DNA from 3 places in the Stenotrophomonas sp. Marseille-Q5258 genome. Region 3 is predicted to be linked to each of the others. Evidence: predicted binding sites of a transcription regulator. Region 3 holds the regulator's gene; each other region holds the start of a gene.
What was found. The regulator FliA, encoded in region 3, starts transcription of late flagellar genes. The targets are predictions, from matches to a motif close to TAAAGTTTNNCNNNCNNNGGCCGATAA.
Positions count from the first base shown of each region.

Region 1 (6,910 bases), on a different contig from region 3:
CCGGGCAGCATTCCCGCCCCGACGGACGATCTGTCCGACCAGCTTCGCCGCATGGAGAAAATCATCGATGGCATCGCCGTCGGCACCTGGGAGTGGAACATCCAGACCGGCCAGATGCGGGTCAACGAGCGCTGGGCCGGCATTGTCGGCTACACGCGCGAGGAACTGGCTCCGATCACCCCGGAGACATTCTTCCGGCTGGTGCATCCAGACGATCTTGAGAGCTCCAACGCACTGCTGAAAGAGCACCTGGAAGGACGCTCGCTGCGGTTCGACAGCCTGTGCCGGATGCGCCACAAAGACGGACACTGGATCTGGGTACAGGATCGCGGACGCATCTACGAATGGGATGCGCAGGGCCGGCCGGTGTGGATGGCCGGTGCGCATGCCGATGTCACCGACCTGCAGACAGCCCGCCAGGATGCGGCCAACATGCGCCAGCGTCTGCAGGCGGTGGTGGATGCGTCCGACGAAGTGGCGGTGATCGCCACCGACATCGATGGCGTGGTCAACCTGTTCAACACCGGCGCGCAGAAGCTGCTCGGCTACAGTGCGGACGAAGTGATCGGGCGGGTCAACCCCGGCCTTTTCCACGATGCCGAGGAAATGCGCGCGTACCTGCAGCAGGATGTCGGTGACGGTGTGCCGCTGCCCAGCATCTTCCAGGCGCTGACCGCTCGCGCCGCGCGGGGCACCTGGTCGCACCAGTGGACCTTCGTGCGCAAGGATGGCGAGCGCCGCCAGGTGCGCCTGTCGATCAGCCCGCTGGATTGCGCCAGCGGCTCGCGGATCGGCTACGTCGGCATGGCGGTGGACATCACCCCGCTGCTGGCGATCCGCGAGCAGGCGTATGTGGCGGCGGAGAAGTTCGCCGGCGCGTTTTCCTCGGCCGCGCTTGGCATGGCGCTGGTGTCGCTGGAAGGGCGCTGGCTGGATGTCAACGATGCCCTCTGCGGCATCCTTGGCTACACCCGTGCGGAACTGCTGCAGATCGACTTCCAGACCTTGACCCATCCCGAAGACCTGCACGCCGATCTGACCCTGGTCGGCGACCTGCTCGCCGGCCGCCGTGATCATTACCACATGGACAAGCGCTACCTGGGCAAGGCCGGCAATATTGTCTGGGGGCGGCTGTCGGTGTCGCTGGTGCGCGCCGGCAACGGCGAGCCGCTGCATTTCGTGTCGCAGATCCAGGACGTCACCGCGCAGCGCCAGAGCGGGCAGCAGCTGCGCGAGTCCGAACAGCGCACGCGGATTACGCTGGATGCGGTGGCCGACATGGTAGTGACTCTGGATCTGCACGGCACGGTCCAGTACGCCAACGCAGCCGCGAGCCGGGCGTTGGCCGGGGCAGGCGCCGACGGCCTCACCGGCAGCCGGCTGGCCGAGCTGATGGAACTGACCACCGAGTACGCGCCCCGTTCGCCGCTGGACCTGTCCGTGCTTCTGGATCCGGACAGCAATGCGGTGGATCTGCATTCGGACCTGCTGTTGGCGGTGGGCGCCCAGCGGGTGCCGGTGGACCTCACGCGCGCCTGGCTGCGTGGCGAGGACGGCGTCATCAGTGGTGCGGTGTGGGTGATCCGCGATGTCACCCAGCAGCGCGCGCGCCAGCGCGAAGCGCGCCATCTGGCCGAGGTCGATCCGTTGACCGAACTGAGCAACCGCCGCGGGTTCGAAGCGCACCTGCAGCAGGCGATCACCCGCGTGGCCCGCACCGGGCAGCAGGCGTCGCTGATGTACATCGATCTGGACCACTTCAAGCCCGTCAACGATACGCACGGTCACCTCGCCGGCGATGCCGTGCTGTGGGCGGTGGCCAGTCTGCTGCGGCATGGGGTGCGCGATTCGGACATCGTCGCCCGACTCGGCGGCGACGAGTTCGCGGTGATCCTGGCCGGCTGTTCGCTCAAGCGTGCGCGGCGTATCGCCAGCGATCTGCTCGACGCGCTGCGCGCGCTGTCCATTCCGTGGGACCAGCAGCGGCTGGCAGTGGGGGCCAGCATCGGCATTGCCGCCCTGGGCGGCGCCATGAGCGTGGATGACGCTGTGGCCGCCGCCGATGCGCAATGCTATCGGGCCAAGGCCGCCGGCCGCGACAACGTGCAGGTGGAGGCGCCGGGCGAGGGCCCGTTCGATCCGCTCGACAGCGGCGATACCAGCGAGGCAGGGGAGGGCTGAGCGGTGCCGCAGGCTGGCCGCCGCCACGGCGGTCCGGGATACTCGCCGGCCACGCGAATGGACAGGAACAGCAGGATGCGCCCCCTGGATCGCGAGGGACGTGACCGCCCTGGCGATGGCTCTGGCTGGATCGGCCGGTGTTCCCGCCCAAGCCGCTGCCGGCCCTGCATATCGATTGATCGGCCGCCCTAAAGGTTGCCTGCCAGGGGCCGCTATATCGGTCGGAGTTGCCCCCTGCGTGGCAGGGGGACCTGGCGGCCTGTCTGATCGATAGATCCACCCGACCGTGCTCCGGTCGTGCACTGCCTCTGGAAGTCGCGTCATTTCAACTGACGATGTTCGTGCGTCCCAAACCAGCTGATCACCCGCGCCGGACATCCCGTTCGGCGTCGCCATCGCTTATCGGACACGAGGTCATACGATGTTTACTTCAGGCTTGCATACGCCGGTGCGTGCACCGCTGTCGGTCACTGCCGTCGATTCACCCTGGCGCGCCCTGCGCGGCCTGTTCCGCGCCCGCCGCAGCCACGGCGAGGCGGGGGCCGGGGCGGCCGCACGTCACCAGGCGGCGCTGGAAGCGCAGGTCGCGGCCCTGCACCGCGTGCAGGCCGTGATCGAGTTCGACCTTGACGGCACCATCCTGGAAGCCAACGACAACTTCCTGCAGACGCTGGGCTACACCCTGGCGGAGATCCAGGGGCGGCACCACGCGATGTTCGTCGACCCGGTGCAGGCGCAGAGCGAGGAGTACCGCGCGTTCTGGGCCAAGCTGGGGCGCGGCGAGTTCGACGCCGGCCAGTATCGCCGGGTCGGCAAGGGCGGCCGGGAGATATGGATCCAGGCGTCCTACAACCCCGTGTTCGACAGCGATGGCCGGCCCTACAAAGTGGTGAAATTTGCCACCGACATCACCGCGCAGAAGTTCCAGGCGGCCGATTTCGCCGGCCAACTGGCGGCGATCAGCAAATCCCAGGCGGTGATCGAGTTTGGCATGGACGGACGCATCCTTGCCGCCAACGACAACTTCCTGGCGGTGATGGGCTATCGCCTGGAGGAGGTGCGTGGCCAGCACCATTCGATGTTCGCCGAGCCCGCCTACCGCCAGAGTGCCGAGTACCAGCGCTTCTGGGAAAAGCTGGGGCGGGGCGAGTTCGACGCCGGCCAATACAAGCGGCTGGGGCGCGATGGGCGTGAGGTGTGGATACAGGCGTCGTACAACCCGATCTTCGACATGAACGGTCGGCCGTTCAAAGTGGTCAAGTACGCCACCGATGTGACCGCGCAGGTGCAAGCCAGTCTTGCCCTGGAGCTGGCGGTGGCGCAGACCCGTGAAGTGGTGGCGGCGGCCCAGGGAGGGGACCTCACCGGCCACATTCCGACCGCCGACAAGCGCGGCCCGATCGCCGAGCTCTGCGAGGGCATCAACGCGCTGGTCGAGGCGATGGCCTCGATCATCGGGCAGATCAAGTTCGCGGCCGACACCATCGCGGTCGGTGCCAGCGAGATCGCCGAAGGCAACAGCGACCTGTCGGTGCGCACCGAGCAGCAGGCGGCGTCGCTGGAGGAAACCGCGGTGTCGATGAAGGGGCTCACCGCGACCGTGCAGCGCACCGCCGACAACGCCCGCCAGGCCAGCGCGCTTGCCAGCGGCGCGGTCGATGTCGCCGACCAGGGCGGACACGTGGTGCACGAAGTGGTGGCGACGATGGCGCTGATCAACGACTCCTCGCGGCGCATCGTCGACATCATCGGGGTCATCGACGGCATCGCATTCCAGACCAATATCCTGGCGCTCAACGCAGCGGTGGAGGCGGCGCGTGCCGGCGAGCATGGCCGTGGCTTCGCGGTTGTCGCCTCGGAGATCCGCTCGCTGTCGCAGCGCTCGGCCGACGCCGCCAAGGAGATCAAGCAACTGATCGGCGACTCGGTGGAGAAGGTCGGCGCGGGAACCGCGCAGGTCGAAAGCGCCGGACGGACGATGACGGACATCGTGGTCAACGTGAAGCGCGTCAGCGCGTTGATGAGCGACATCAGCGCCGCCGCCCAGCAGCAGAGCGAGGGCATCCAGCAGATCAACCGTGCCGTGGAGCATATCGACGAAGGCACCCAGCAGAATGCGGCGCTGGTCGAGGAAGCGTCGGCGGCGGCGCGCAGCATGGAGGAGCAGGCATCCCAGCTGCTGCAGACCGTGGCCGGATTCCGAGTGGATGCGGCAGTGGCGCAGACGCAGCGACAGGCAATGCAGGGCGCCCAGCCGGTACTGCGCCTGGTGTGAGCGCAGGCGCGATGGGCGGCGGCACCGGCTGCACCCTTGCGCGTGGCTCTGGGATACGCCTGCATCCAACGGACGGGCGTACGCGGTTGCAACAGGGATGGATGTGGGCGGCCATGCTGGCGCTGGCCGAACGACTGCGCGCTGGCCATCGCCTGGCGTGAGATCGTGCCGGCGCAGGGCCGGCCGAAGTGCGCGCCAGAGCAGGGTCCAGCGCTGCCGGGTGCACCCAGCCACCGCTGCATGGGTCGACTGGCGTAAACGAAAAACCCCGCCAAAGCGGGGTTTCATCTCCGATGATTGCGGAGCGTATCGTTCCATTGGTGCCGAAGGTGGGACTCGAACCCACACGCTTTTAAGGGCGGCGGATTTTGAGTCCGCTGCGTCTACCGATTCCGCCACTTCGGCTGGCTGGCCGCGTAGTGTATACAAAACCTGCGGCGGTGGGGAGACCTGAACGCTTCAGTGTGACGGCGGCCTTCATCGGGTTGGGACGCTATAATCACCGCGCTGAACCATACAGGGAGCCGGGGATGAGCGCGCTGCAGGATCTACGGGTGCTGGTGGTGGAGAACGACGAGATGAGTGCGGCCCTGCTGCAGATGCAGCTGGTGCAGTCCGGGGCGGTCGTCGTGGGGTTGGCGGCCTCGGTGTCCGAGGCATTGCACCTCCTGGGCGAGACCGCACCGCAGGTCGCGCTGCTCGATTACCGTCTGGCCAACAACGAAACCAGTGAGGCGGTGGCCGAAGGACTTTCCGCACGTGGCATTCCGTTTGTTCTGGCGACCGGCATGGCGCCGGATCATCTTCCGGCGACGTTCCGCAGCGGTGTCGTGCTCAGCAAGCCGTACCTCACCGCGGAACTGACCGCCGCACTCGAGCGTGCCCGCCAAGGCGATTCAGTCGCCGGCTGATGCCGCGACAGAGGGCGTGTCAGGCCGCTTCCTGACAGACAAGATCAACCGGTTCGCGGTCGTCGAGAATGCGGTACTGCGCGGCCAGATCGGCCGGGTCAGGATTGAGCCACGCGTCCAGGTGTTCCGGGCGGATCGGCACGATGCAGCGGTCATGCCCGGCTGCGGCTACCGCCACCGGCGGTTCGTCGGTGATCGCCGCGAACGACAGCAGCCGGCCTTCCGGCCCGTCCCATTCCGACCACAGGCAGGCCACGAGCAGGTCGCGTGGCGGCTGCGGGTGGAATTCCAGGACCACGTTCTGCGCGCGCTCGCCAGGTGCCAACGCGCGGTGTTCGAGTGCATGGCGCGGAACGTGCTCATAGAACGACTGCACCACCACGACGCCGTGTCGATGACCGAACGCGGGCTTCCAGTACCCACCGAGGCTGTCGCGGCGCGCATTGTAGGTGCCCGGGTAGAGCACGTCATTGCGGGCCGGCACATCCGGCAGCCGGCATTGGTAGCGCATCGGCTTGATCACGCGCTGGCCGCCCTCGGAAACGATCACCGGCGCGTATACGCCCGGAAAGATGCGGCTGTCGCGCGGCAGCAGCCCGGTGCGGTGCAGGTCGTCCAGGCGCGCCTGCGCGCGCTCGATCCGGTTGCCGGCGATACGTAGTTCGTTGCGTGCCTTCTGCGAAGGGCGTGCGGCGAGCTGGCTTTCAGCCGATGCCAGGCGTGCGGACTGCAGCCGGATCTCCTCGTCGAGTGCGCGCATTTCCTCGGCATGCCACTGCTGGATCTTTGCCACGATGTCCTGCCCCTGCGGCGTGCGTGCGCCGGCGAACCCGTCATCCATCGCCTTGGGCGTTTTGGGCCGTGGCTTGCCAGGATCGTGCGCATAGAGCTGCGCGAACGCCTCCAGCGACATGACCGCGCCGTACTCACGTACAAGCCTGGTGTAATCGGCACGGATCTGGGCGGAGTAGCACATGGCGGCAGGGGCGGCGGGCAGGGGAACAGGATAGGACGCGTGGGTCTCACCGGGTGCGCATGGCCTGCGTCATGCTACAGGCCCGTTCACTCCGAGAAAGCCCCATGTCCCTGCCTGCCAGCCTGCAGCTCTACCCCGTGCCGCCCACTGTCGAGGAGTACCGCCAGCTGCGCGTGCTCGCCGGCCTGAGCCCCAAATCACTGGAGGCAGCCACGCTGGGCCTGCCCAACACGGTGTTCGGGGTGAGCATCCGCGACGGCGAACGGTTGGTGGCGATGGGCAGGCTGGTCGGCGACCGCGGCTGCTTCCTGCAGGTGGTGGACATTGCGGTGGTTCCCGACCGCCAGGGGCAGGGACTGGGCAAGGCGGTGATGGGCGCGCTGGATGTCTGGCTGCGCGCGAACGCGGTCGGTGCTTACGTAAGTCTGATCGCCGATGGCCAGGCGCATCGGCTGTACGCGCAGTTCGGTTTTGCCCAGACCGCGCCGAAGTCGGTGGGCATGGCCAAGGTGGTGGGCTGACCACGCAGAGAAAGAAGCGCCAACAAAAAGCCCCGACCGGAGTCAG
Region 1 is NZ_CAMPPN010000028.1:144-7,053, reverse strand. It holds gene OC534_RS16655 (PAS domain S-box protein) at 1-2,181, shown strand, start outside; gene OC534_RS16650 (methyl-accepting chemotaxis protein) at 2,603-4,456, shown strand; tRNA gene OC534_RS16645 (tRNA-Leu) at 4,775-4,861, opposite strand; gene OC534_RS16640 (response regulator) at 4,987-5,367, shown strand; gene OC534_RS16635 (SOS response-associated peptidase) at 5,387-6,343, opposite strand; gene OC534_RS16630 (GNAT family N-acetyltransferase) at 6,448-6,864, shown strand.
Region 1: the regulator FliA is predicted to act here: its motif matches at 2,371-2,397, upstream of OC534_RS16650 (methyl-accepting chemotaxis protein).

Region 2 (8,004 bases), on a different contig from region 3:
ACATGCGCGAGATCAGCAAGGGCATCAACGAAAGCCTGGCCGCCTCGCAGCACGAGGTGCATCGTGTCGAGACCCAACTGGTGGCCTGCTTCCGGCGCTTCGCCCAGGCGTGGCCGGAGGAATCGGGCGACTTCACCGCGTCGGTCGCCTCGGCCGACGACTTTCTGGCCCGCCTGCAGCGCCTGGAGCGCGACGGCCTGCCGCAGCACGAAGAGCGTTTCTTCGACCTGCTGCAGAACCAGAGCAAGAACAACCTGCTGGCCCTTCAGCGGCACAGTGCCGAGGCCCGCAAGTCGATCGGCCAGCGCCTGGACGAGGTCAACGCCTCGCTGGAGCAGGTGCCCTTCAACCGCGGCACCCTGCTGACCATCGAACTCAGTGACCGCCGCCTGCCGGAAGTGCTGGAGTTCCACCAGCAGCTGCGTGAAGTGCTCTCGCACCACCAGACCGAAGAGCGCGAGGTGGCCGAGGCACAGTTCGCCGTCCTGCGTGAGCTGGTCAAACGCCTTGGTTCACAGGAGGGCGAGGACCGGCGCTGGCGCGAGAACGTGCTCGACGTGCGCCTGCACGTGGAGTTCATCGGCGTCGAGCTGGACGCGGCCACCCGCCAGCAGGTGGAGATCTACCGCAGTGGCGCCGGCAAGTCCGGTGGCCAGCGGCAGAAGCTGGCCACCACCTGCCTGGCGGCCGCGCTGCGCTACCAGTTGGGCGGTGCCGAGAGCCAACTGCCCAGCTATGCCGCCGTGGTCCTGGACGAAGCATTCGACAAGGCCGACAACGAGTTCACCGCCCTGGCGATGAACATCTTCGAGAACTTCGGCTTCCAGATGGTGGTGGCCACGCCGCTGAAGTCGGTGATGACGCTGGAGCCGTTCATCGGCGGCGCCTGCTTCGTCGAGATCAGCGGCCGCCACGACTCCGGCGTGCTGCTGATCGAGTACGACGAAGAGGCCAAGCGGCTGAAGCTGCCCGAACGCAGCCGCCAGCAGGACGCCGAACCGGTCGCCTGACCGGCCGGCCACGCCCGCGCACCCCGGGGAGAGCCGACCGATGGGAGGCTCCAACCGGGCGGCGCCCCGCGCGACGGGGTTATCCGCCGAAGGTATCCCAGCCCATCCGGGCGATCAGCACCACTACCAGGCCGACGAACAGCTTGCGGATGAACGGCGTGCCGCCGCGCAGCGCCAGCCGCGTACCGACCACCGAGCCGACGATGTTGGCGGCGGCCATCGGCACCGCGAACAGCCACAGGATGTTGCCGGTGGGCACGAAGAACGAAATGGCCGCCAGGTTGGTGGCCAGATTGACCACCTTCGACGCGGCCGAAGCGCGCAGAAAGTCCAGCCCGAAGAAGCGCACGAACAGGAAGATCAGGAAGCTGCCGGTGCCCGGTCCGAAGAAGCCGTCGTAGAAGCCGATCACCGCGCCGATGGCCAGTGCGGCGGCCAGCTCCCTGCGGCCGATCTCGCGCGGCCGGTGCAGTGCGCCGAAGTCCTTCTTCCACAATGTATAGCCCAGCATCGCCACCAGCAGCACCAGCACCAGCGGGCGCACCGCATCCTTGGGCAGCAGGCTGACCGCTGTGGCCCCGGCAAACGAAAACACGAAGGCGGTGCCTGCCGCGAACAGCACCGGTCGCCACGGGAAGCGCACATTGCGCGCATAACGCACGGCCGCGGCTGCGGTGCCGAACATTGAACTGAACTTGTTGGTGCCAAACAGCATCGCCGGTGTCTGCTGCGGCAGCACCGTGAACAGGCCCGGCAGCTGCACCAGCCCGCCGCCACCGACGGCGGCATCGACCAGACCGGCGATGAAGGCAATCGCCACCAACCACAACAATTCAGGGGGAACCAGCTCGAACACGGCAGGGCATCGTGGCGTAAAGCGCGCCAGCATACGCCCGGCAGGACCCCGCAGGTAGAGCCGGTCGTTGGTCGGCAGCTCACCGGCGATGACGGTGGTCGACGCAACAGCGTCGCGTCACAATGTCCGCATGACCCATTCCGACCCCTGTCCCTGCGGCCGACCACTGGCGTATGCCGCCTGCTGCGGCCGCGTCCACGCCGGTGAGGCCGCAGCGGATGCCGAAGCGCTGATGCGCTCGCGCTACAGCGCCTATGTAAAGCAGTTGCCGGACTACCTGCTTGCCAGCTGGCACCCCGATACCCGCCCCCCCACGTTGTCGCTGGACGACGCGGACGGCCAACGCACCCGCTGGCTGGGCCTGACCGTCCACGAGCACACCGTATCGGACCCGGACCACGCCCGGGTACGTTTCACCGCACGCTACAAGGTGGGTGGCGGCAGCGCGGTCAAGATGCTCGAACACAGTCGTTTCGTCCGCGAGGACGGCCGCTGGTACTACCTCGACGCGCTGCCCTGAGCCGCCTCGCTGCTGCGTACCGCCACGGGGCGCTGCTGGCCGTGCGCGCGCACGCAATTGCGGCCGGCGTCCTTGGCCGCATACAGCGCCTGGTCGGCGGCCTTGATCACGGCCTGCGGGCTGTCGCCAACGCGGCTGTCGGCCACGCCGATGCTGACCGTCACCTGCACCACTTCGCCACCGCCGCCACGGCCGCGCTGCAGGCGGCCCACCGCGTCGTCGCGGGTCCGCGCCGCGCGGTCGCGCAGTGTCATGCGGGCGTCTTCCACCGTCGCCCGGATCGCCTCCACCGCTGCCACGCAGGCCGGGGCAGTGCGGTCCAGGAACACCAGCGCGAATTCTTCGCCGCCGTAGCGGAAGGCCCGCCCGCCGCCGCCCACACCTGCCAGCCGCGCCGCGACCAGCCGCAGCACGTCATCGCCGATGTCATGGCCGTGGGTGTCATTGAAGCGCTTGAAGTGGTCCACATCGACCATCGCGATCGTGTACGTGGCGCCCACGCGCTGCAGGCATTCGTTCAGCGCCCGCCGGCCGGGCAGGCCGGTCAGCTCGTCGCGGAAGGCCATGTGGAACGATTCCTGCACCATCGCCGATACCAGTGCCAGCAGCGCCACGCTGGTCAGCGCGGGCAGCAGCGCCGGCGACAGGAAGATCCGCGGCAGCATCGCCCACACTGCCAGCAGCGCCAGCAGCATCGCGGTATGCAGGGCGCGTGGTGCGCGCACGGCCTGCACCGACAGCGTGATCGCAGCGACCACGAAGGCCAGCGTCGGCAGTTGGGCCAGTCGGCTCCATCCGGTCGGCAGCCACGCCCAATGGCGGTTGGACAGCAGATCGTGCATGCCCTGCGGCCCCTGCGCGGCCAACAGCGCGAAGATGCCCAACGCCAGGCCGCTCAGCACCGCGCGCAGCAGCAGGTCCTGGCGCAGGCGTCCGCGCTCGGGCCAGAGTCCATGCAGCACAAACAGAACGGGCAACCACAACGCGACCGCATGGAAGGTCAGCGGCGTGGTGGCAGAGACCACGCCATCGCGCAGGAAGCCGGCCACCAGACCGTGCAGCAACGCGAAGGCCAGCGCGATCGCCAGCAGCAGGCACAGCGCCCGCACCCGGTTGTAGACCAGGGCCACGCCCACGCCAAGGCAGGTCAGCAGCAGGGGCAGCAGGCGGTGCACCGGGCTGCCGACCTCCTGCGCCGGGGTGGCCGACCACAGCACCAGCCCGGCAAGCACGGCGGGCAGTACGAACAGATAGTGGCTGGGCTGGCGTAGCAGGTGATTCCGCAAGGACGGTTCCACAGAGCGGGCCGGCGCGCCGTGGCTGCATCGTGCAAACCGGACCACACAGGCGATGGTCCTCCCGGTAGCGGCCGATGCGCATTCAACTTGAGCTGCGTAACGCGGCGTGAGCCGTGCCATGACGTTGCGCTCACCCGCGCTGTTCGATCCTGATCGCGATGAATACCGCCGTCGCCCCACCGCCGCCGACCACCGACCCATTGGCCGCGGCACTGGCCGCCCGCTACGCCGGCATCCGTGCCCGCAGCGTCGCGCTGGCCGCACCGCTCAGCGCCGAAGATGCGATGGTGCAGAGCATGCCGGACGCCAGCCCGACCAAGTGGCACCTGGCCCACACCACCTGGTTCTTCGAGCGCTTTGTGCTGGCCAACCGCCCGGGCTATGCGCCGTTCAACCCCGACTGGCATTACCTGTTCAACAGCTACTACCAGAGCATCGGCCCGGCGCACGCGCGCCCGCAGCGCGGCCTGCTCTCGCGCCCGTCGCTGCAGGAGGTGCTGCACTACCGTGCCGAGGTCGACCAGCAGGTGATCGCTCTGGTGCAGGCCGGTGTGCTCGATGCCACCACACACCATCAGCTGCTGCTCGGCCTGCAGCACGAACAACAGCATCAGGAGCTGCTGCTGACCGACATCAAGCACGCGCTGTGGTGCAACCCGCTGCAACCGGCCTACCGTGATGATCTCGCCTGTTCGCCCAGCACGGCCGTGCCGCTGCGCTGGCAGGAAAGCCCCGAGCAGATCGTGGAGATCGGCGCCCCGGCATGGCCAGCCCACGCCGGGTTCGCCTACGACAATGAGTCGCCCGTGCACCGGGTGCTGGTGCCCGCACACGCGCTGGCCAACCGGCCGGTGAGCAACGACGAGTACCGCCAGTTCGTGGCGGCCGGTGGCTATCGAGAGCCGGCGCACTGGATGAGCGAGGGCTGGGCGCTGTGCCAGGCCGAGCACTGGCAGCATCCCCTGTATTGGGACGATGCCCTGCAGCGCGAGTTCACCCTGGGCGGCTGGCGTGCGCTCGACCTGCACGCGCCGGTCTGCCACCTCAGTTATTACGAAGCCGATGCCTACGCGCGCTGGCGGGGCCTGCGCCTGCCCACCGAGTTCGAATGGGAGGCCGCCGCCGCAGGTCAGCCGGTCGACGGTCACTTCGCCGACGCCGATCGACTGCACCCTGCCGGCGGCCGCGAGGCCCCGCTGCAGCAGCTGTTCGGTGATGTCTGGGAATGGACCAGCAGCGCATATGGCGCCTATCCCGGCTTCCGCCCCTTCGCGGGCCATCTCGGCGAATACAACGGTAAATTCATGAACGGTCAATGGATCCTGCGCGGCGGCAGCTGCGCCACACCGGCCGGACACGTCCGCGCCAGTTACCGCAACTTCTTCGCCCCCTCGGCGCGCTGGCAGTTCGCCGGCCTGCGCCTGGCCCGGGACGCCGCATGAGCACGGTCAGCGACGCACTCGAAGCGCTCACCGACCTGCAGCCCGACCGCGCCCGCATCACCGCCGATATCGTGCAGGGCCTCTCCATCCGGCCGCGCCAGTTGCCGTCCAAGTACTTCTACGACACCCGTGGCTCGGCGCTGTTCGAGCAGATCACCCGCCAGCCCGAGTACTACCCGACACGCACCGAGCTGAAACTGCTGCAGGACTGCGCGCACGACATCGCCAAGGTGGTCGGCCCGCGCCTGCATGTGGTCGAGCTGGGCAGCGGCAGCGGCCGCAAGACCGAACTGCTGTTGCACGCGCTCACCGATCCGGTCGCCTATACCCCGATCGAAATCTCGCGTGCCGCCCTGCTGGCCAGCATCACGCGGCTTGCCCAGGCCTTGCCGGACATCGAGATGCTGCCGGTCTGCGCCGACTTCACCCGCCCGGTGCAGGTGCCGGCGCCGCAGCGCCCGCCGGCCCGTCGGCTGCTGTTCTTCCCCGGCTCCACGCTGGGCAATTTCGCCCATGCCGATGCCGTGGCGCTGCTGCGGGCCATGCGACAGACAATGGGCGCTGATGGCCTGGCCCTGATCGGCATCGACCTGCACAAGGACCCGGTGCTGATCGAATCGGCCTACAACGATGCCGCGGGTGTCACCGCCGACTTCACCCTCAACCTGCTGCGCCGGCTCAACCGCGAGATCGGCAGCGACTTCGACCTCGACGGCTTCCGCCACCGGGCCCGTTACAGCGTGCCGCGCCTGCGCATCGAGACCGAACTGGTCAGCACCCGCGCCCAGACCGTGCACGTCGACGGCCGTGCGTTCGACTTCGCCGACGGCGAGGCGATGACGGTCGAGTACAGCCACAAGTACACCGATGCGTCATTTGCGTCATTGGTCGCCGAGGCCGGCCTGCGCGCGAGCGCGGCGTGGAACGCGTTTGAGCCGGCCTTCGGCCTGCGACTGCTGCAGCCGGCTTGAACTGCGCGCGCACCGTTATGATGCAGGTCCACTTGGCTGCAAGGATTTCCGCCAATGAGGCTCTACACCGGCTGGCTGCTGGGCGCGATGTGCCTGGCCAGCGCCTCGGTTGCCGCCGCGCCGCAGGACGATCTGGACCGCTGCCTGGCCACACTGGAACCGCAGGCGCTCAAACAGGGCATCAGCGCTGACGGATTCACACGCCTCACCGCCGGTCTCACCCCGGACCTGAGCGTGTTGCCGCTCCTGGATGCCCAGCCCGAGTTCACCACGCCGCTGTGGGACTACCTCGCCGCGCTGGTGGACACCCAGCGCGTGGACGATGGCCGTGCGCGTCTCTCCCTGCATCGCGATCTGCTCGCCACGGTATCGGCGCAGTACGGTGTCGATCCCGCCACCATCGTGGCCGTGTGGGGGGTGGAAAGCGACTACGGTCGCGTCTTCGGCAAGCGCCCGCTGCTGCAGTCGCTGGCCACGCTGTCCTGCAACGGCCGTCGGCAACCGTTCTTCCGCGGCGAGCTGCTGGCCCTGCTCAGGCTGCTCGACGCCGGTGAGCTCCAGGCAGAGGGACTCACCGGCTCCTGGGCCGGTGCGTTCGGGCATACCCAGTTCATGCCGTCCACCTACGCTCGCATCGCGGTGGACGGTGATGGCGACGGTCGCCGCGATCTGGTCGCCAGCATCCCCGATGCCCTGGCCTCCACCGCCAACTACCTGGCCAAGGCCGGCTGGCGGACCGGCCAGCCCTGGGGCCTGGAGGTCAAACTCCCGACCGGCTTCAACGCATCGCTGGCCGGCCGCACCCAGCGCAAGCCACTGGCCGCCTGGCGCGCGCTGGGCATCGTCCCCGTGGCCGGCGGCGCGCTTGCCCCGGACGGCCTGCCCGCCGACAGCAACGCCGCCCTGCTGCTGCCGACCGGCGCCACGGGACCGGCCTGGCTGGTGTTCCGCAACTACGACGCGATCTACGCCTACAACGCCGCAGAGAGCTATGCCCTGGCCATCGCCACCCTGTCCGACCGTCTGCGCGGCGGGCCGGGCATCGTCGCGGCCTGGCCCACTGACGATCCCGGCATCGGCCGCAGCGAGCGCCGTGAGCTGCAGACCCTGCTGCTCGCACGTGGCCACGACATCGGCGCCGCCGATGGCATGATCGGCACCGCCACCCGCCGCGCCATCCAGATCGAACAGCAGCGCCTGGGCTGGACCACCACCGACGGCCGCGCCGGCCAACGCATCCTCACTGCATTGCGCAGTGCGCCTCCCATTCCGATCCCTTCGACCACCACCATGCCCGCATCCACTGTGTTCACCCTCCCGCCCAACCACGCCCGCCTGGTGCAGTCTCCGGCCGGCCCTGGCGCCGCCCTGCCCAAGGTCGAGGGCCTGAGCCTGGGCACCGTGCAGGGCTTCCCCGTCTGGAAGGTGGACACCCCGTTTGCCAGCGCCGCCATATCGGTGTTCGGCGGGCAACTGCTGTCCTATGTTCCCAAGGGCGGCCAGGATCTCCTGTGGCTGTCTCCCAGCGCGCAGCCGATGCCCACCCCGATCCGGGGCGGCAGCCCGGTGTGCTGGCCGTACTTCGGCCGCCAGGGGCAGGGCACCGATGTGCCCTCGCATGGGTTCGTGCGCAACGTGGCGTGGACGCTCAAAGAGGCGCGCCGCGAAGCCGACGGCACCGTACTGCTCACCTTGACCCCGCCGCCGCTGGACAACCTGGCGCTGCGCCTGACCATGCAGTTGCGCATCGGCCGCACGCTGGAGCAGCGCCTGATCACCGAGAACAGCGGCAGCCAGCCGGTCAGCTTCACCCAGGCCCTGCACAATTACTTCCGGGTGGAAGACGCCACGGCCGTGGACGTGCAGGGGCTGGATGGCCTCACCTATCTGGACAAGTTCGAGAACTA
Region 2 is NZ_CAMPPN010000019.1:2,887-10,890, reverse strand. It holds gene OC534_RS13680 (SbcC/MukB-like Walker B domain-containing protein) at 1-1,010, shown strand, start outside; gene OC534_RS13675 (TSUP family transporter) at 1,090-1,866, opposite strand; gene OC534_RS13670 (YchJ family metal-binding protein) at 1,997-2,386, shown strand; gene OC534_RS13665 (GGDEF domain-containing protein) at 2,365-3,672, opposite strand; gene egtB (ergothioneine biosynthesis protein EgtB) at 3,843-5,126, shown strand; gene egtD (L-histidine N(alpha)-methyltransferase) at 5,123-6,097, shown strand; gene OC534_RS13650 (lytic murein transglycosylase) at 6,185-8,004, shown strand, end outside.
Region 2: the regulator FliA is predicted to act here: its motif matches at 3,749-3,775, upstream of OC534_RS13665 (GGDEF domain-containing protein).

Region 3 (8,004 bases):
AGACGCCCCCCGGGGGGGCACCGGGGGCGGCGCCGCCATGCAGCTGGTCGAGCAGTGCTTCGAACTCGTCTTCGCCGATCAGGCCATCGGCGGCCTTGGCCACCGCCGTCGGCGCCGCGCCGCCATGCAGCTGGTCCAGCAGGGCCTCGAACTCGTCCTCGGTGATCAGCTCACCATTGCCCGCCGGGGCCGCTACCGGTGCGGGCGTGGCCGGGCCGTTGACATCGAACTGGGCGATCAGCTCCGGCGGGGCGTACCCCGGCTCGGTGCCGGCCGAGACCGAGTCCAGCATCGACTGCAGGTAGTCCAGCGACTGCTGGCCGGCGTCGAAGTGGTGCGCCTGCAGGGTGGCCTGGCCGGAACGGGCCATGCCGAGGGTCTCCTCGGCGGCGTGGCACAGCTCCACCATCGCCTGGATGCCGAGAAAGCCGGCACCGCCCTTGAGGGTGTGGAAGCCGCGGAACACGGCGTTGAGCTGATCCGTATCCTGGGGCGACTGCTCCAGCGACACCAGCTGTTCGCCGAGGCGATCCAGGATCTCCTGGGCCTCGAGAATGAAATCGGCGGCAATGTCGTCCGGAACAGCACTCATCGTCTTACAACCCCAAATCGGAGAGCAGGTCGTCAGCGTCGACCTGGGAAACCTGGTGGCGGTCCAGGCCCGTGACGGCCGGGCCGGCCAGGCCGGTGTCGCGCCGGCGCGCGTCGTCTTCCTGCGGCGGCAGGCCGAGCGCGCCGAAGCCTTCGTGCACGCGGCGCACGATGCCGACCACGCGGCGGATGATCTGCCCGGTCAGATCCTGGTAGCTCTGGGTCAGGGCGATCTCGGTGAGGTTGTGGCGGATGCGGTCCAGCTGCAGGTCCTGGTCCGGACTGAGCCCGTTGGCGCGCAGTTGTTCGGTCAACGCGCGGCATTCTTCGGCCAGGTCCAGGGTGCGGTGGGTGGCCTGTTCGGTCATCGCCACCACGTGGTCCAGGCGCGCGCAGGCGTCGTCCAGTTCGCCGGCTTCGCTGGGCAGGCTGGGCAGTTCGCCCAGTGCCTGGCCGAGCTCGCGCGCGAGCCGGTTCAGGCCGGCCATCATCGGCTGCGTGCGCAGGGCCGCCAGCGCGTCGATTTCCCGGCGCCAGCCGGCCTCGTCGCCGCCTTCCAGCGCGGCCAGGGCGTCCTGCAGGCGCTGCACCAGCGCCGATTTGTCGCTGAGGGTTTCCATCAGGCGCTCGCTGCCAGGCGTTCGAAGATCTTGCCGAGCTTCTCTTCCAGCGTCTGTGCGGTGAACGGCTTGATGATGTAGCCGTTGACGCCGGACTGGGCCGCTTCGATGATCTGCTCGCGCTTGGCTTCAGCCGTCACCATCAGCACCGGCAGGGTTTTCAGCTTGGCGTCGGCACGGATCGCCTTGAGCAGGTCGATGCCGGTCATCACCGGCATGTTCCAGTCGGTGACCACGAAGTCGAACGGCTGGCTCTGCAACAGTGCCAGCGCGGCATGCCCGTCCTCGGCTTCGGCCGTATTGGTGAAGCCCAGATCGCCCAGCAGGTTCTTGACGATACGACGCATGGTCGAAAAATCGTCGACGATCAGGATACGCATGTTCTTGTTCAAAGCACTTTCCTCGATTTCAAGGGTTTTCGAGGCCGGCGTCGGCCGCCTCGAAGATCTTCAGTCGGCCGCGCAGGCGCAATACCGCCTGGCCGTGGATCTGGCACACCCGGGATTCACTCACCCCGAGCACCGCGCCGATTTCTTTCAGGTTCAATTCCTGTTCGTAGTACAGCGACAGCACCAGTTGTTCGCGCTCGGGGAGCAGGCCGATCGCATTGCCCAGCTCACGGCCGAACTCGCCGCGCTCCAGGACCTGCTGCGGGGTCGGGCCGCCCTGGGCGACGGTATCCAGCTCGCCCTGGTCCTCGATCCGCGATTCCAGGCTCAGTACCTGGCCGCGTGCGGCGTCTTCCATCAGTCGCAGGTATTCCGGCAGCGGCATGTCCATCGCGTTGGCCACTTCGGTGGCGCTGGCGGCACGGCCGGTGCTCTGCTCCAGGCGGCGGATGGTGGCGGCCGCATCGCGTGCACGGCGGTGCACCGATCGCGGCACCCAGTCGCCACGACGGATCTCATCGATCATCGACCCGCGGATGCGGATCGACGCGTAGGTCTCGAACGAGGCGCCCTGGTCGGCGTCGTAGCTGCGCGAGGCCTCGATCAGCCCCATCATGCCGGCCTGGATCAGGTCATCCACTTCCACGCTCGCCGGCAGACGCGCGGCCAGGTGGTGGGCGATGCGCCGCACCAGGTCCGAATGCTGGGCGATGCACTCGTTGGCGGCGGTACGTTGGACCTCTTTGTACTGTGCGGCGCCTTTCATGCGGCCACCCCGCGTTGTTTGAGGATGCGTTCCAGGAAGAACTCGACGCCGCCGCGCGGCTCGGTCGGGGCCTGCCAGCGGGCGGTCCGGCGGGCGATCTCGGTGATCGCCAGCGCCGACGGACTGGACGGGTAGGCCTTGACCACCGGCTGCTGGCGCTGCACCGACAGGCGCAGCCAGTCGTCCTGCGGAACGCAGCCGAGGTAGTTGAGCGACACGTCGGCGAGGAACTTCTCGCAGACCCGGGTCAGCTTCTCGTAGAGCACGCGGCCTTCGTTGGGGTCGCGCACCATGTTGGCCACCACCTGGATGCGGTCCACGCCGCGCTCGCGGGAGAGCACCTTGATCAGTGCGTAGGCGTCGGTGATCGAGGCCGGCTCGTCACAGACCACCACCACGGTGTCCTGTGCGGCCTGGCAGAAGGTGAGCACGCCATCGGTGATGCCGGCGGCGGTGTCCACCACCATGATGTCCAGCTCGCGCTCCAGCTCGGAGAACACGTTGACCAGGCCCACGTGTTCGGCCGGCTGCAGTTCGGCCATGTGGCGGCGACCGGACGCGGCCGGCACCACCAGCACGCCGCCCGGGCCCTCCATGATCACTTCCTCCAGCGTGCAGCGCCCGGCGACGAGGTCGGCCAGGGTCACCTTCGGCTGCAGGCCGAGGATCACATCGATGTTGGCCAGGCCGAGGTCGGCGTCCAGCAGCAGCGTGCGTTTGCCCATGTCCGCGAGCGCTACGGCCAGGTTGGCCGAAACGTTCGTCTTGCCCACGCCGCCCTTGCCGCCGGTGACGGCGATGGTGCGGACAGGGCCCAGCGGTTGGCTGCGGGTAGCCGACAACGGGAAGGTCTTGGTCAGCTTGGCGTACTCACGCGACGGCATGGTTGAACTCCGGGTTGCAGGGCATATCGGCCGCGCGGCGCAAATCTTCAAGGCGAAGGACGAGATTGGCCGCACTGGCGCGGTGCAGGTCCTCCGGGACGTCCTGGCCGTCGGTCACCCAGGTGATCGGCAGGCAGTGGTCTACCGCCACGGACAGGGCGGTGCCGAAGCGGCCGGTCTCGTCCAGCTTGCTCAGCACCACGCCCTGCGGGTTGGCAGCGCTGAAGCGTCGGACCACTTCGTCCATGTCGCCGAAGCTGGTATTGGCCGGCAGCACCAGCAGGGTGCGGATGCGGTCGGCGGCCCGCAGCCACTGCAGCTGCGCGGCGAGGGCACGGTCGCGCGGACCAAGGCCGGCGGTGTCGATCAGAACCAGCTTGTAGTCCTGCAGGCGCTCCAGCAGCTGGCTCAGGTCGGTGCCGCTGTTGGCTTCATGCACGGCGATGCCAAGCTGGCGGCCAAACCCGTAGAGCTGCTCGCGGGCGCCGATGCGGCCGGTGTCGGTGGTCACCAGGGCCACGTCGCGTGCGGCGTGCTTCTCGGCGAAGCGCGAGGCCAGCTTTGCAATGGTGGTGGTTTTGCCGGCACCGGTCGGACCGACCAGGGCGATCACACCACCGGCGTCAAGCGGATCGACCGGGGCGATCGGCAGCTTCTTGGACAGCAGGCCCAGCATCAGCCCGCGGCCGCGATGGGCTTCGGTATCCAGCGGGATCTGCAGGGCCACGTCGCGGCTGATGCCGGCATCGAAGCCGTACTCCTCCATCAGGTCCAACGCGGCCGCTCGGACCGGCGAGCCACGCAGACGCTCGTCGGTGAAGCGATGCATTTCGCGCTCGATCACATGGCGCATGCCGGCCACTTCGTGACGCAGCTGGCGGATTTCCTCGTCGTCCCGGGGCACCACGGTCAGTTCCGGTGCGGGGCGCGCAACCGCATCGGCCGCGATGTCGGCTGCAGCAGCGGCGACCGCGACCGGCAGTGCCGGCGGTTGCGCCACCGGCACGGGGTCCAGGACCGCCGACACCGGCGCGGCCACGGCGGCGACCGGCAGCGGCGGCATCGTCACCGGCGCCTGGGCCGGCGGTGCATACATCTGGATGTGCGGGGCATCGTCCATCGGCGGGTCGATCACGAAGCGCGCGCGGTTGATCGGCGCGGCGGCCGGTGCGGCCGGGGCCGCGATCGGCGCGGGCGCAGCAGCGGCCGCCTGTTCGACATTGAACGGCGCGAAGATCTGCTCCGGCAGCGACGGTTCATTGACGGGGGTGGCCACACTGGCCCGCGACAGCGTGGCGGCAAAGCCGGCGCTGCCCGGCGGGGGCACGTTTTCGTTGGCGGTATCCAGCGTGCGGCCGGTGGCGCCAACGGCCGCGCGCGCCAGGGCGGCCACGGCCGAGGTGGTGGCCGCGACCGGTTCGGGGGCGACGACCGGGGCCTTGCGGCGCGTGACGGCGGCGATCACCGCATCGGCGGCGCTGCGCGGGCGCGGCACCGGCGGCGGCGCGACATCCTTGCGCGAGGCTTCCAGGGCGCGCTGCACGGCGCCTTCGTCATAGTTGGCCGCAGCCACGATCTCCACGCCTTCCTCGATCCGGCGGTTGGACAGGATCACCGCGTCAGGACCGTGTTCCTTGCGCACCAGGTTCATGGCCGAGCGCATATCGGAGGCGACGAAGCGTTTGATTTTCATGCTGTGGTACCGGGACTGGGGCGGCGGGGTGGTGGAAGGGAAGCGCTGGTTGTCGGTGGTCTGCACGGTCCGGGTTTCCCTCTGTGTCCTGCTGCGGTGATGTCAAAAGTGGGGGTGTCTGTTTTCTGGCGCGTTGCCGTCGGAGTACCGGCTCAACTGATCGTGCCGACCAGCTTCAACCGTTTGTCCTCCGGCACCTCGCTGTAGGCCAGTACCGACAGCGAGGGGACGCTGTGGCGTACCAGCCGTGCCAGCGCGGCACGTACCGGGCCGGGTACCAGCACAACCGCCGGCTCGTTCTTCGCTTCCTGCTTGCCGACACAGTCGGCCAGGCTCTGGTGCAGTCGCTCGGCGAGTCCGGGTTCCAGCGCGGCGCCGTTGCCCTGCGTGGACTCCTGCAAGACGCGTTCCAGTTGCGGGTTGAGGGTGAACACCGGCAGCTCCGCCGACATGCCGGCGATCTCCTGCACGATGAAGCGGCCCAGCGCGTTGCGCACGGCGGCGGTCAGCACCGACGGGTCCTGGCTGTTGGGCGCGTTCTCCACCAGCGCTTCGACGATCTTGCGCAGCTGGCGGATCGGAATGCGCTCGATCAGCAGGTTCTGCAGCACCCGCACCACCGCCGACAGCGGCAGCGACTTGGGCGTGAGGTCCTCCACCAGCTTGGGGGCGCTCTTGCCGAGGTTGGCCAGCAGCTGCTGCACTTCCTCGTGGCCCAGCAGTTCCGGGGCGTGCTCGCGGATCAGGTGCGACAGGTGGGTCGCCACCACGGTGGCGGGGTCGACCACGGTGTAGCCCATCGACTCGGCATGGGCGCGCTGATGCGGCTGGATCCAGGTGGCGTCCAGGCCGAACGCGGGGTCCTTGCCGGCGATGCCGTCCAGCGCGCCGAGCGCGCTGCCCGGGTCCAGGGCGAGCTCGCGGTCCGGGTGGATTTCCGCCGTCGCTACCGGCACGCCGTGGATGAGCAGGCGGTAGCCGGTGGCCGGCAGCTCCAGGTTGTCGCGGATGTGGACCGAAGGGATCAGGAAGCCGATGTCATGGGTGAGTTTGCGGCGCACGCCCTTGATCCGTGCCATCAGCTCGCCGCCCTGGTTCTTGTCCACCAGCGGGATCAGCCGGTAGCCCACTTCCAGGCCCAGCGGATCGACCGGACGCAGTTCGTCCCAGGTCAGCTCGGCGGTGGGCGAGGGCGTGGCGCCGGGCAGGCCCGGTGCATCGGGGCGGCCGGCGCTTGCGGTTTCAGCGGCGCGGGCAGCCGCGGTGCTCTTCTTCCAGAGCTTCCAGGCGATGAAGCCGAGGATGGCGGCCAGCGTCAAGAAGGCGACGTTGGGCATTCCCGGGACCAGCCCGACCACGCCGAGGATGGCCGCGGCGATGGTGAGCGCGCGATGCTGGCCGAACACCTGGCCCATCATCGCCTGGCTCATGTCCTGCGACCGCGAGGCGCGGGTGACCAGCATCGCCACCGCCGAGGACACCAGCAGTGCCGGCAGCTGCGCCACCAGGCCGTCGCCGATGGACAGCAGCGTGTAGGTGGCCGCGGATTCGCCAAATGGCATGCCGTGCTGCAACACGCCTACGGCCAGGCCGCCGAGCATGTTGATGAACAGGATCAGGATGCCGGCGATGGCGTCGCCGCGGATGAACTTGCTGGCGCCGTCCATCGCACCGTAGAAGTCGGCTTCCTCACGGACTTCCTCACGACGGGCCTTGGCCTCCTCACGCGTCAGCAAACCGGCGTTGAGGTCGGCGTCGATGGCCATCTGCTTGCCGGGCATGGCATCGAGGATGAAGCGCGCGGTCACTTCCGAGACGCGTCCGGCGCCCTTGGTGATCACCACGAAATTGATGATGGTCAGGATCGCGAACACCACGATGCCCACCGCGTAGTTGCCGCCGATCACGAACTCGCCGAACGCGGCGATCACCTTGCCGGCCGCCTCGTGGCCGTTCTGGCCATTGAGCAGGATCACGCGGGTGGAGGCCACGTTCAGCGCCAGGCGCAGCATGGTGGTGATCAGCAGCACGATCGGGAAGATGGTGAAGTCGAGCGGCCGCTTCACATAGACCACCGCCAGCAGCACCATCAGCGAGATGGCGATGTTGAAGGTGAACAGGGCATCCAGGACCGGCGGTGCCAGCGGCACCACCACCATTGCCAGCAACGCCAGCACGATCAGCGGGGCACCCAGCCCGTGGCGGATCATATCCAGCGCCTTGCGCACGTTCATTCCTGCAGGCTGGGCGCTCACGGGCGGGCTCCGTTGGTGAATTCTTCAATGTCGATGCGCGGCGAGGCCGGCATCGGGCCGGAACGCCAGCTGCGCAGCTGGTAGACGTAGGACAGGACCTGGGCGACGGCCGAATACAATCTCACGGGGATTTCCTTGCCGAGTTGGCCTTCCCGATACAAGGCGCGTGCCAAAGGCGGCGCGGAGACAATGGCGACCTTGTTGCCGTCGGCCACTTCGCGGATGCGCAAGGCGGTTTCATCCACCCCCAGGGCCACCACGGTGGGGGCGCCCATCCTGCCGCCGTCGTACTTCAGGGCCACGGCGTAGTGGGTCGGGTTGACCACCACCACGTCAGCGGTAGGCACCGCTTCCATCATCCGTCGGTTGGACATCTGCTGCTGCAGCTGGCGGATGCGGCCCTTCACCTCGGGGCTGCCCTCGCTCTCCTTCATTTCCCGGCGCAGCTCTTCCCGGGTCATCTTCAGCTTGCGCATCCAGTTCCAGCGCTGGTACGGCGCATCGATCGCCGCGAGCAGCAGCATCGCGCCGCCGGTGGCCAGCATCAGCTTCAGGGTGAAGCCAAGCCCATGCACCATCGCCGCTTCCAGCGGCTGGTGGAGCAGGGCGCGCAACGGCTGGATACCCCCCCAGACCACCAGTCCGGCCGCCGTGCCGACAAACGCGATGCGCAGCAGCGACTTGGTGAACTCGGCGATCGCCTCGGGGCCGTACAGGCGCTTCATCCCGGCCATCGGGCTGAGCCGCTTCACATCGGGCATCAGGGATTTGTTGGACCAGCGCAGGCCGCCCATCACCACCGGTGA
Region 3 is NZ_CAMPPN010000005.1:106-8,109, forward strand. It holds partial or broken gene OC534_RS03240 (Hpt domain-containing protein) at 1-592, opposite strand, end outside; gene OC534_RS03245 (protein phosphatase CheZ) at 597-1,211, opposite strand; gene cheY (chemotaxis response regulator CheY) at 1,211-1,603, opposite strand; gene OC534_RS03255 (RNA polymerase sigma factor FliA) at 1,620-2,366, opposite strand; gene OC534_RS03260 (MinD/ParA family protein) at 2,363-3,250, opposite strand; gene OC534_RS03265 (AAA family ATPase) at 3,237-4,943, opposite strand; gene flhA (flagellar biosynthesis protein FlhA) at 5,096-7,177, opposite strand; gene flhB (flagellar biosynthesis protein FlhB) at 7,195-8,004, opposite strand, start outside.